Actinokineospora alba: one gene and its partner. The protein of the gene in region 1 interacts with the protein of each later gene in a pairwise test. Links are inferred from orthologs where the notes say so. Each region holds a gene or a part of one and is shown on either strand. Other genes may lie near its edges.

Region 1 (4,038 bases):
CGCCTTCGACCCCAAGGCGACGCTGGCCGCGGTGGCGGAGGAGAAGTGCACCTCCCTCTACGGCGTCCCGACCATGTTCATCGCCGTCCTGGCCGAACCCGGCGTCGACGAGGCCGACCTGGGCGCGCTGCGCACCGGGATCATGGCCGGGTCGCCGTGCCCGGTCGAGGTGATGAAGCAGGTCGTCGAGCGGCTCGGGATGGCCGAGGTGACCATCTGCTACGGCATGACCGAGACCTCCCCGGTGTCCACCCAGACCCGCGCCGACGACAGCGTCGACCGCCGGGTGTCCACGGTCGGCCGGGTCCACCCGCACCTCGAAGTCAAGATCGTCGATCCCGAGACCGGCCTGACCGTCCCGCGCGGCGAGCCGGGGGAGTTCTGCACCCGCGGCTACTCGGTGATGCTGGGCTACTGGGAGCAGCCGGAGAAAACCGCCGAGTCCATCGACAGCGCCCGCTGGATGCACACCGGCGACCTCGCGGTGATGGACGACGAGGGCTACCTCAACATCACCGGCCGGATCAAGGACATGGTCATCCGCGGCGGCGAGAACATCTACCCGCGCGAGATCGAGGAGTTCCTCTACACCCACCCCGACGTGCTCGACGCCCAGGTCATCGGCGTCCCGGACGAGCGCTACGGCGAGGAGCTGATGGCGTGGATCCGGATGCGGGCGGGCGCCGAGCCGCTGACGGCGGAGTCGGTGCGCGAGTTCTGCGCGGGCAAGCTCGCCCACTACAAGATCCCGCGCTACGTCCACGTCGTCGAGGAGTTCCCGATGACGGTCACCGGCAAGATCCGCAAGGTCGAGATGCGCCAGGCCGCGGTCGAGCTGCTCGGCCTGGACACCGACGTCCGGCACGCCTAGCGAACGGGTCGACACAGGGCGTTGGACCCGTTGCGCGGCAAGTGATTCGGGCGCAGCATGGGTGGGCCGCGCCGCTCGGCGCGGAGTGGACCAGGGAGGTCCCATGCTCACCAAGTCAGCCATCACGACGATGCTCCCGGTGTCCGATGTCGACCGTGCCAGCCGGTTCTACGGTGAGACCCTCGGCCTGACCAAACGCGGCACGGGCCCCGACGGCGCCCCGTACTTCGCCGCGGGCATGGGCGACGCGATCGGCCTGATGCCCGCCAAGGACACCGTGCCCAGCAAGCACACCGTCCTGAGCTTCGAGGTCGACGACGTCGCCGCGGAGATCAAGGAACTCGAGGCCCGCGGCGTGCGGTTCGAGGACTACGACCTGCCCGACCTGCACACCGAGAACCACATCGCGGAGATGGGCGGCGAGAAGGCGGCGTGGTTCACCGACTCCGAAGGCAACATCCTCTGCCTGCACCAGGAGAACAAAATCAGCTAGTCACCGTCAGCCACACCAGCCCGGCGTCGAGCACGATCACCGCGGCGGTGACCACCCAGACCGCCGCCGTGACCGCCGGGTGGTTCGTCCGCGCGCCCATCAGCGTCCGGCGCGAGGTGAGGATGACCAGCGGGATCAGCGCGAACGGCAGGCCGAACGACAACACGACCTGAGTGCCGACCAGCGTCCGCGTCGGGTCGTCGGCGATTGTCAGCAGGGCGATGGCGGGCACCAGGGTGAACAGCCTGCGCGCGGCCATGGGCACCCGTTTGTGCAGCAGGCCGGACATCACGACCGCGCCCGCGTGCGTGCTGACGGCCGTCGACGCGAGGCCCGACGCGAGCAGGCCGACCGCGAACAGCAGGCCGAACACCGGCCCGAGGTGTTCGCCCAGTGCGGCGTGCGCCCCGGCCAGGCAGTCCACATCGGACTCCGCGGGCAGGGCGCCCGCCGCGAGCATCAGGATCGCGAGGTTGACCAGGCCCGCCAGCGACATCGCCGTGGCCACGTCGGCGCGGGTCGTGCGCAGCGCCCGGGTCAGCCCTTCGGCGCTGGCCCGCGCGCCGCGGTCCTTGGCCAGCGCGGAGTGCAGGTACACCGCGTGCGGCATCACGGTCGCGCCGAGCATGCCGACCATCAGCCACAGGCTGTCCGGCCCGATGTAGCGCGGGGTGACCCCGGAGATGATGTCCGCGTCCGACGGCGGCGCGGCGAACAGGCCCGCCAGGAAGCCGATGCCGACGATCGCCAACAGGGCCACGACCACGTGCTCGAACTTGCGCTGGCCCGCTTGGTCGCGCATCACGAGCAGCCCGGTGGACACCGTCGCGGTGATCAGGCCACCGAGCAGCAGCGGCACGTCGAACAGCAGATGCAGTGCGATCGCCCCGCCGAGCACCTCGGCCAGCCCGGTCGCGACCAGGACCAGTTCCGCCTGCGCCCAGTAGGCCAGCCGGGCGGGCGTGCCGAGCCGGTCGCGCACCGCCTCGGGCAGGGACTGGCCGGTGACCAGGCCCAGCTTCGCGGCGAGGTACTGGATCATGCCCGCGAGGACCGTGGTGCCGATGACGACCCACAGCAGCGCGTAGCCGTGGCGGGCGCCCGCGGCGGTGCTGGTGGCGACGTTTCCGGGGTCGACGTAGGCGATGGCGGCGACGAATCCGGGTCCGATCAGCGGGGCGCCTGCCCGAACGCGGCTGCCTGCGGTCATCGCCAAGTCGGCTCCCCCTCTCGCACAGGCGAGCTTGGACACCTGATGTTGTCCTGTCAACCATCTCGCTCGTATACGCGTGGAGAAGTCGCATTCCCGTGGACTTGTCCAGACACTTGACATTCTTCGCAGAGCTGTAATCTCGGGCCCATGACTGTTCGTGTGCCTTACGCGGAGGCGGCGAAAGCGCTCCTGCGCGAGACCCTGCTGACCGCCGCGGGTGACGTGCTCCGCGAGCGCAGCTGGCCGGACACGACGATGGCCGACGTCGCCAAGGCCGCCGGGGTGAGCAGGCAGACCCTCTACAAGGAGTTCGGTTCCCGGCAGGGCTTCGCCCAGGCCTACATCCTGCGCGAGGCCGACCGGTTCCTGACCGCGGTCGAGGCGGCCGTCGCGGCCAACCTCGACTCGCCGACCGACGCCGTGACCGCCGCGCTTGAGGTGTTCCTCACCGCCGCGGCGGACGAGCCGCTGATCAAGGCCATCGTCGCGGGCGACGGCTCCGACGGCCTGCTCGAACTCGTCACCAACCACGCGGGTCCGATCCTGTCCGCCGCCACCCACCGGCTCACGGCGTGCCTGGTCGACAGCTGGCCCGCCGCCGCGCCCTCGGACCTCGCGCTTGTCGCCGAGAACATGGTCCGCCTGGCCGTGAGCTACGCCGCCTCTCCGTCCGGCACGCCCGCAGAGACCGCCCGGTCGGTCTCCGCGGTGGTCGGCCCGGCCGTCGACCACTTCATCGGGGTCGCGCGGTGAGCCTCGCCATCGGCTTCGACCTGGACATGACGCTGATCGACCCCCGGCCCGGCATGGTGCTGCTGATGAACACCCTCGCCGCCGAGACCGGCCTGGACCTGCCCGGCGAACACTTCGCGGAGAACCTCGGGCCGCCCCTCGACATGATCTTCCGCGGCTACGGCGCCCCGGAGGAGCGGGTGACCGAGCTGGTCGCGAGGTTCCGCTTCCTCTACCCGGACATCGTCGTGCCCGCGACCGTCGCCATGGCCGGGGCGGCCGCCGCGCTCGCCGCGGTGCGGGCCCACGGAGGCCGCACGCTCGTGCTGACCGGCAAGTACACGTCCAACGCCGCCCTGCACCTCGCGGCGCTGAGCTGGGAGGTCGACGTGCTCGTCGGCGGCCTGTGGGCCGAGGGCAAGGGGGTCGAGCTGGTCAAGCACCAGGCGTCGGTCTACGTGGGCGACCACGGCGGCGACATGGTGGGCGCGGTGGCCGCGGGCGCGGTCGGCGTCGGCGTGACCACCGGGCCCTGCGACGCGGAGACGCTACTGGCGGCGGGCGCGGAAGTGGTGCTGAGCGGCCTGGACGAGTTCCCGGCGTGGTTGGACGGTCACCTGCGCCGCACGGCGTGACCGATGCCCAGGATCAGCCCCAGCGGCAGGCCCATCGTCACCATCCACAGCCACGGCGCCTGCTTGTCCATGGCGGCCAGCACGAAGATCGCGA
Region 2 (3,568 bases), 710 kb from region 1 along the record:
CCACGCGCCGAGCGGCAGCGGTAACCGGCACACCTTCGGCGGACTCACCGACGCCGGGTTCCGGATGATCCCACTCCTGGAAGCGGGGCGAAGCGAGAACTGGCCGTTCTGATCCCAGGCGGGTGGTCAGCGACGGGGTTGGGGGCGCCAGACTACCAGGGCCGTCTGCTGGCGCACCGGGACCAGGTCGTTTCGGTAGGACTTGTGGATGGCGGCGGCTGCCTGTTCCGCGGCGGCGTAGGCCGAGGCCAGTTCCTGGGTCAGTTCCGAGATGCGGTCGCGCAGGGCGTCGACTTCGTTTTCCAGTTCGATGATGCGCTTGATGCCCGCGAGGTTCACACCGTCCTCTTGGGACAGTCGCTGGACCTCGCGGAGCAAAGCGATGTCGCGCATCGAGTAGCGGCGGCCGCCGCCGGAGGTTCGGCCGGGGGAGACCAGGCCCTGGCGGTCGTAGCTGCGCAGGGTTTGGGCGTGCAGGCCGGACAGCTGTGCTGCCACCGAGATCACGAAGACCGGGGTGTCCTCGTCGGCCCCGGGTGGGAAGGGGTTCATGACTCCCTCGCCTTCTGCACCATCGCCGTCAGCTCCGGGCGCGGGTCGTGCGCGTTGGTTGCCGCGGCGTACGCCTCGAGGGCGGACTTGGCGGCGTCGTCAAGTGTCGGTGGGACGGTGACGGCCAGGGTGACCAGCAGGTCTCCGGTTTGGCCGTCCCGCTTCACCACACCCTTGCCGCGGACACGCAGGACGCGGCCCGGCGTGGTGCCGGGGGTGACCCGCAGCGAGACCGGGGCGTCGAGCGTGGGCACGGTCAGGGTCGTGCCGAGGGCCAGTTCGGGGTAGGTGACCGGCACCTTCAAGGTGAGGTCGTTGCCGTTGCGGCCGAAGACCGGGTGCGGGGTGACGTGTACGCGGACGTACAGGTCGCCGGCGGCGGCGCCTTGCCTGCCCGGCTCGCCCTGGCCCGCCAGGCGGATGCGCTGGTCGTCCTCGACGCCCGCGGGGATCCGCACGGTGAGGGTTCGGGTCTTCGTGCTGACACCCTCGCCGCCGCAGTCGGGGCAAGGGTCGTCAATGGTGCGGCCGGTGCCACGGCAGTCGCGGCACGGCTCGCTGAAGGCGAAAGCGCCCTGGCTGCGGCTGACCAGGCCGACGCCACCGCAAGTGACACACACCTTGGGGCTGCTGCCCGGTCGGGCGCCGGAGCCGTGACAGGTGTCGCAGGTGGACGGACTGGACAGTCGCAAGGGGACAGTGGCGCCCTTGACCGCTTCGACGAAGTCGATGCGGACCTCGGTCTCCACGTCGGCGCCGCGCCGGGGGCGGTTGCCCGCGGTGGTCGCTCCCGCGCGAGTGCGGCCGAACAGGTTGCCGAGCAGGTCGCTGAAGCCCCCGCCGCCGAAACCGCCCTGACCGGACTGGCCCGCGAAGTCGAAGTCGAACCCGCCGCCACCGCCGCCGAAACCGCCGGGGCGGAAGCCGCTGGAGCCGAACATCGACCGGGCTTCGTCGTACTGCTTGCGCTTGTCCGGGTCGCCGAGGACGCCGTAGGCCTCCGACACCGACTTGAACTTGGCCTCGGCGTCGGTGTTGCCCGGGTTGGCGTCCGGGTGCAGCTCGCGGGCGAGCTTTCGGTACGCCTTCTTGATTTCCGCGTCACCGGCGTCGGAGGAGACGCCAAGCTCGCGATAGAAGTCCTTGTCGATCCAGTCCCTAGCGCTCACCGGACGTCTCCTCCTTTCGCTCAGTTCTGTTCGTCGGCCGGCTGGTCGACGATCACAGGTCCGGCCTCCGCGTCGGTGACCGCGACCAGCGCCGCGCGCAGGGTCCGGTCGCCGAAGCGGTAGCCGCGGCGCAGAACGCCGGTGACCGTCGGGCCCGCCACGTCCGGGGACGTGTTGTGCTGGACGGCTTCGTGCACCGAGGGGTCGAACGGCTCGCCCTCGTGGCCGAACGGTTCGAGGCCTGCCTTCTGCAGCGCGGCCGCCAGCTTCTCGGCCACCGCCTTGAAGGCGCCGGTCAGGTCGCCGTGGGCGCCCGCCCGCTCGATGTCGTCGAGGACCGACAGCATCTCGTTGACCACCTGCGCCTTGGCCGCGGTCGCCACGACCTCGCGGTCGCGGTCGACGCGCTTGCGGTAGTTGGCGTACTCGGCCTGCAGGCGCTGCAGGTCGGCGGTGCGCTCGTCGAGCTGCGCCTTGAACTCCGCGGCCGGGTCGAGTTCGTCGACCTGGACGGGCTCGGGCACAGACTCGGGCCCGGAATCGGCCGCGGCGTGTGCGGGTGCCGCGGCGTCGTCCGAGGCTGTGCGGATCTCCCCGGTCTCCGGGTCGATCCGTCGCCGATCACGCACCACGACCTGCGGCTCCTCGCCGTCAGAGCTGTGCTGACCGGTCACTTCTTCTCCTTGTCCTCGTCCACGATCTCGGCGTCGACAACGTCATCGGCCGCATCGGCTGTGTCCGACTTGGGGGCCTCGGTCGAGCCGTCGCCCGCGGCGGCGTCCGCGCCGGTGTTGGCGTAGAGGGCCGAACCCATGGCCTGGGACTCGGTCGCGAGCTTCTCCATCGCGGCCTTGATGGCCGGGATGTCGGTGCCGGCGAGCGCGGTGTTGGCCTCCAGAATGGCGGCGTTCACCTTCTCCTTGGCCTCGGCCGGGATCTTCTCGTCGTTGTCCTTGACGAACTTCTCCGTCTGGTAGACGAGCGTCTCGGCCTGGTTGCGGACCTCGGCCTCCTCGCGGCGCTTCTTGTCCTCTTCCGCGTGCGCCTCGGCGTCCTTGACCATGCGGTCGATGTCTTCCTTCGGCAGCGCGGAGCCGCCGGTGATGGTCATCGACTGCTCCTTGCCGGTGCCGAGGTCCTTCGCGCCGACGTGCACGATGCCGTTCGCGTCGATGTCGAAGGTGACCTCGATCTGCGGCACGCCACGGGGGGCGGGCGGCAGGCCGGTCAGGTCGAAGGTGCCGAGCTTCTTGTTGTCCGCGGCGAAGTCGCGCTCACCCTGGAACACCTGGATGCCCACGGTGGTCTGGTTGTCGTCGGCGGTGGAGAAGATCTCCGAGCGCTTGGTCGGGATGGTGGTGTTGCGCTCGATGAGCTTGGTGAACACCCCGCCCTTGGTCTCGATGCCGAGCGAGAGCGGCGTGACGTCGAGCAGCAGGACGTCCTTGACCTCGCCCTTGAGCACACCGGCCTGCAGCGCGGCGCCGACGGCGACGACCTCGTCCGGGTTGACGCCCTTGTTGGCCTCGCGGCCGCCGGTCAGCTCCTTGACCAGCTCGGCCACGGCGGGCATGCGGGTGGAACCACCCACGAGCACCACGTGGTCGATCTCGCCGACGGAGACGCCCGCGTCCTTGACGACGTTGTTGAACGGCGCCCGGGTGCGGTCGAGCAGGTCGGCGGTGATGCGCTGGAACTCGGCCCTGGTCAGGTTCTCGTCCAGGAACATCGGGTTCTTGTCGGCGTCGACGGTGATGTAAGGAAGGTTGATGTTGGCGCTGTTCGAGCTGGACAGCTCGATCTTCGCCTTCTCCGCGGCCTCGCGGATGCGCTGCAGCGCCATCTTG

Evidence for each region. Proteins that work in one complex are often made in the same cells at the same time.
Region 2: the proteins of C8E96_RS10805 (region 1) and grpE interact in binary tests that used the Escherichia coli proteins (3 or more experiments, as listed by UniProt). The link is inferred for Actinokineospora alba from one-to-one orthologs.

The regions. Positions count from the first base shown.
Region 1 is NZ_SNXU01000001.1:2,250,485-2,254,522, forward strand. Bases 466-3,367 are described here. They hold C8E96_RS10805 (Nramp family divalent metal transporter), read right to left. Parts: upstream 2,575-3,367; coding sequence 1,357-2,574; downstream 466-1,356. Other genes in these bases: C8E96_RS10795 (AMP-binding protein), read left to right, coding at 466-871; C8E96_RS10800 (VOC family protein), read left to right, coding at 975-1,364; C8E96_RS10810 (TetR/AcrR family transcriptional regulator), read left to right, coding at 2,725-3,330; C8E96_RS10815 (HAD family hydrolase), read left to right, coding at 3,327-3,367. In the rest of the region: more of C8E96_RS10795, read left to right, coding at 1-465; more of C8E96_RS10815, read left to right, coding at 3,368-3,944; C8E96_RS10820 (hypothetical protein), read right to left, coding at 3,923-4,038. UniProt on the Escherichia coli protein: H(+)-stimulated, divalent metal cation uptake system. Involved in manganese and iron uptake. Can also transport cadmium, cobalt, zinc and to a lesser extent nickel and copper. Involved in response to reactive oxygen.
Region 2 is NZ_SNXU01000001.1:1,538,370-1,541,937, forward strand. The notes cover bases 569-3,568. They hold grpE (nucleotide exchange factor GrpE), read right to left. Parts: upstream 2,396-3,568; coding sequence 1,742-2,395; downstream 569-1,741. Other genes in these bases: dnaJ (molecular chaperone DnaJ), read right to left, coding at 569-1,721; dnaK (molecular chaperone DnaK), read right to left, coding at 2,392-3,568. Also shown: C8E96_RS07355 (TROVE domain-containing protein), read left to right, coding at 1-112; C8E96_RS07360 (heat shock protein transcriptional repressor HspR), read right to left, coding at 127-552; more of dnaJ, read right to left, coding at 549-568. UniProt on the Escherichia coli protein: Participates actively in the response to hyperosmotic and heat shock by preventing the aggregation of stress-denatured proteins, in association with DnaK and GrpE. It is the nucleotide exchange factor for DnaK and may function as a thermosensor.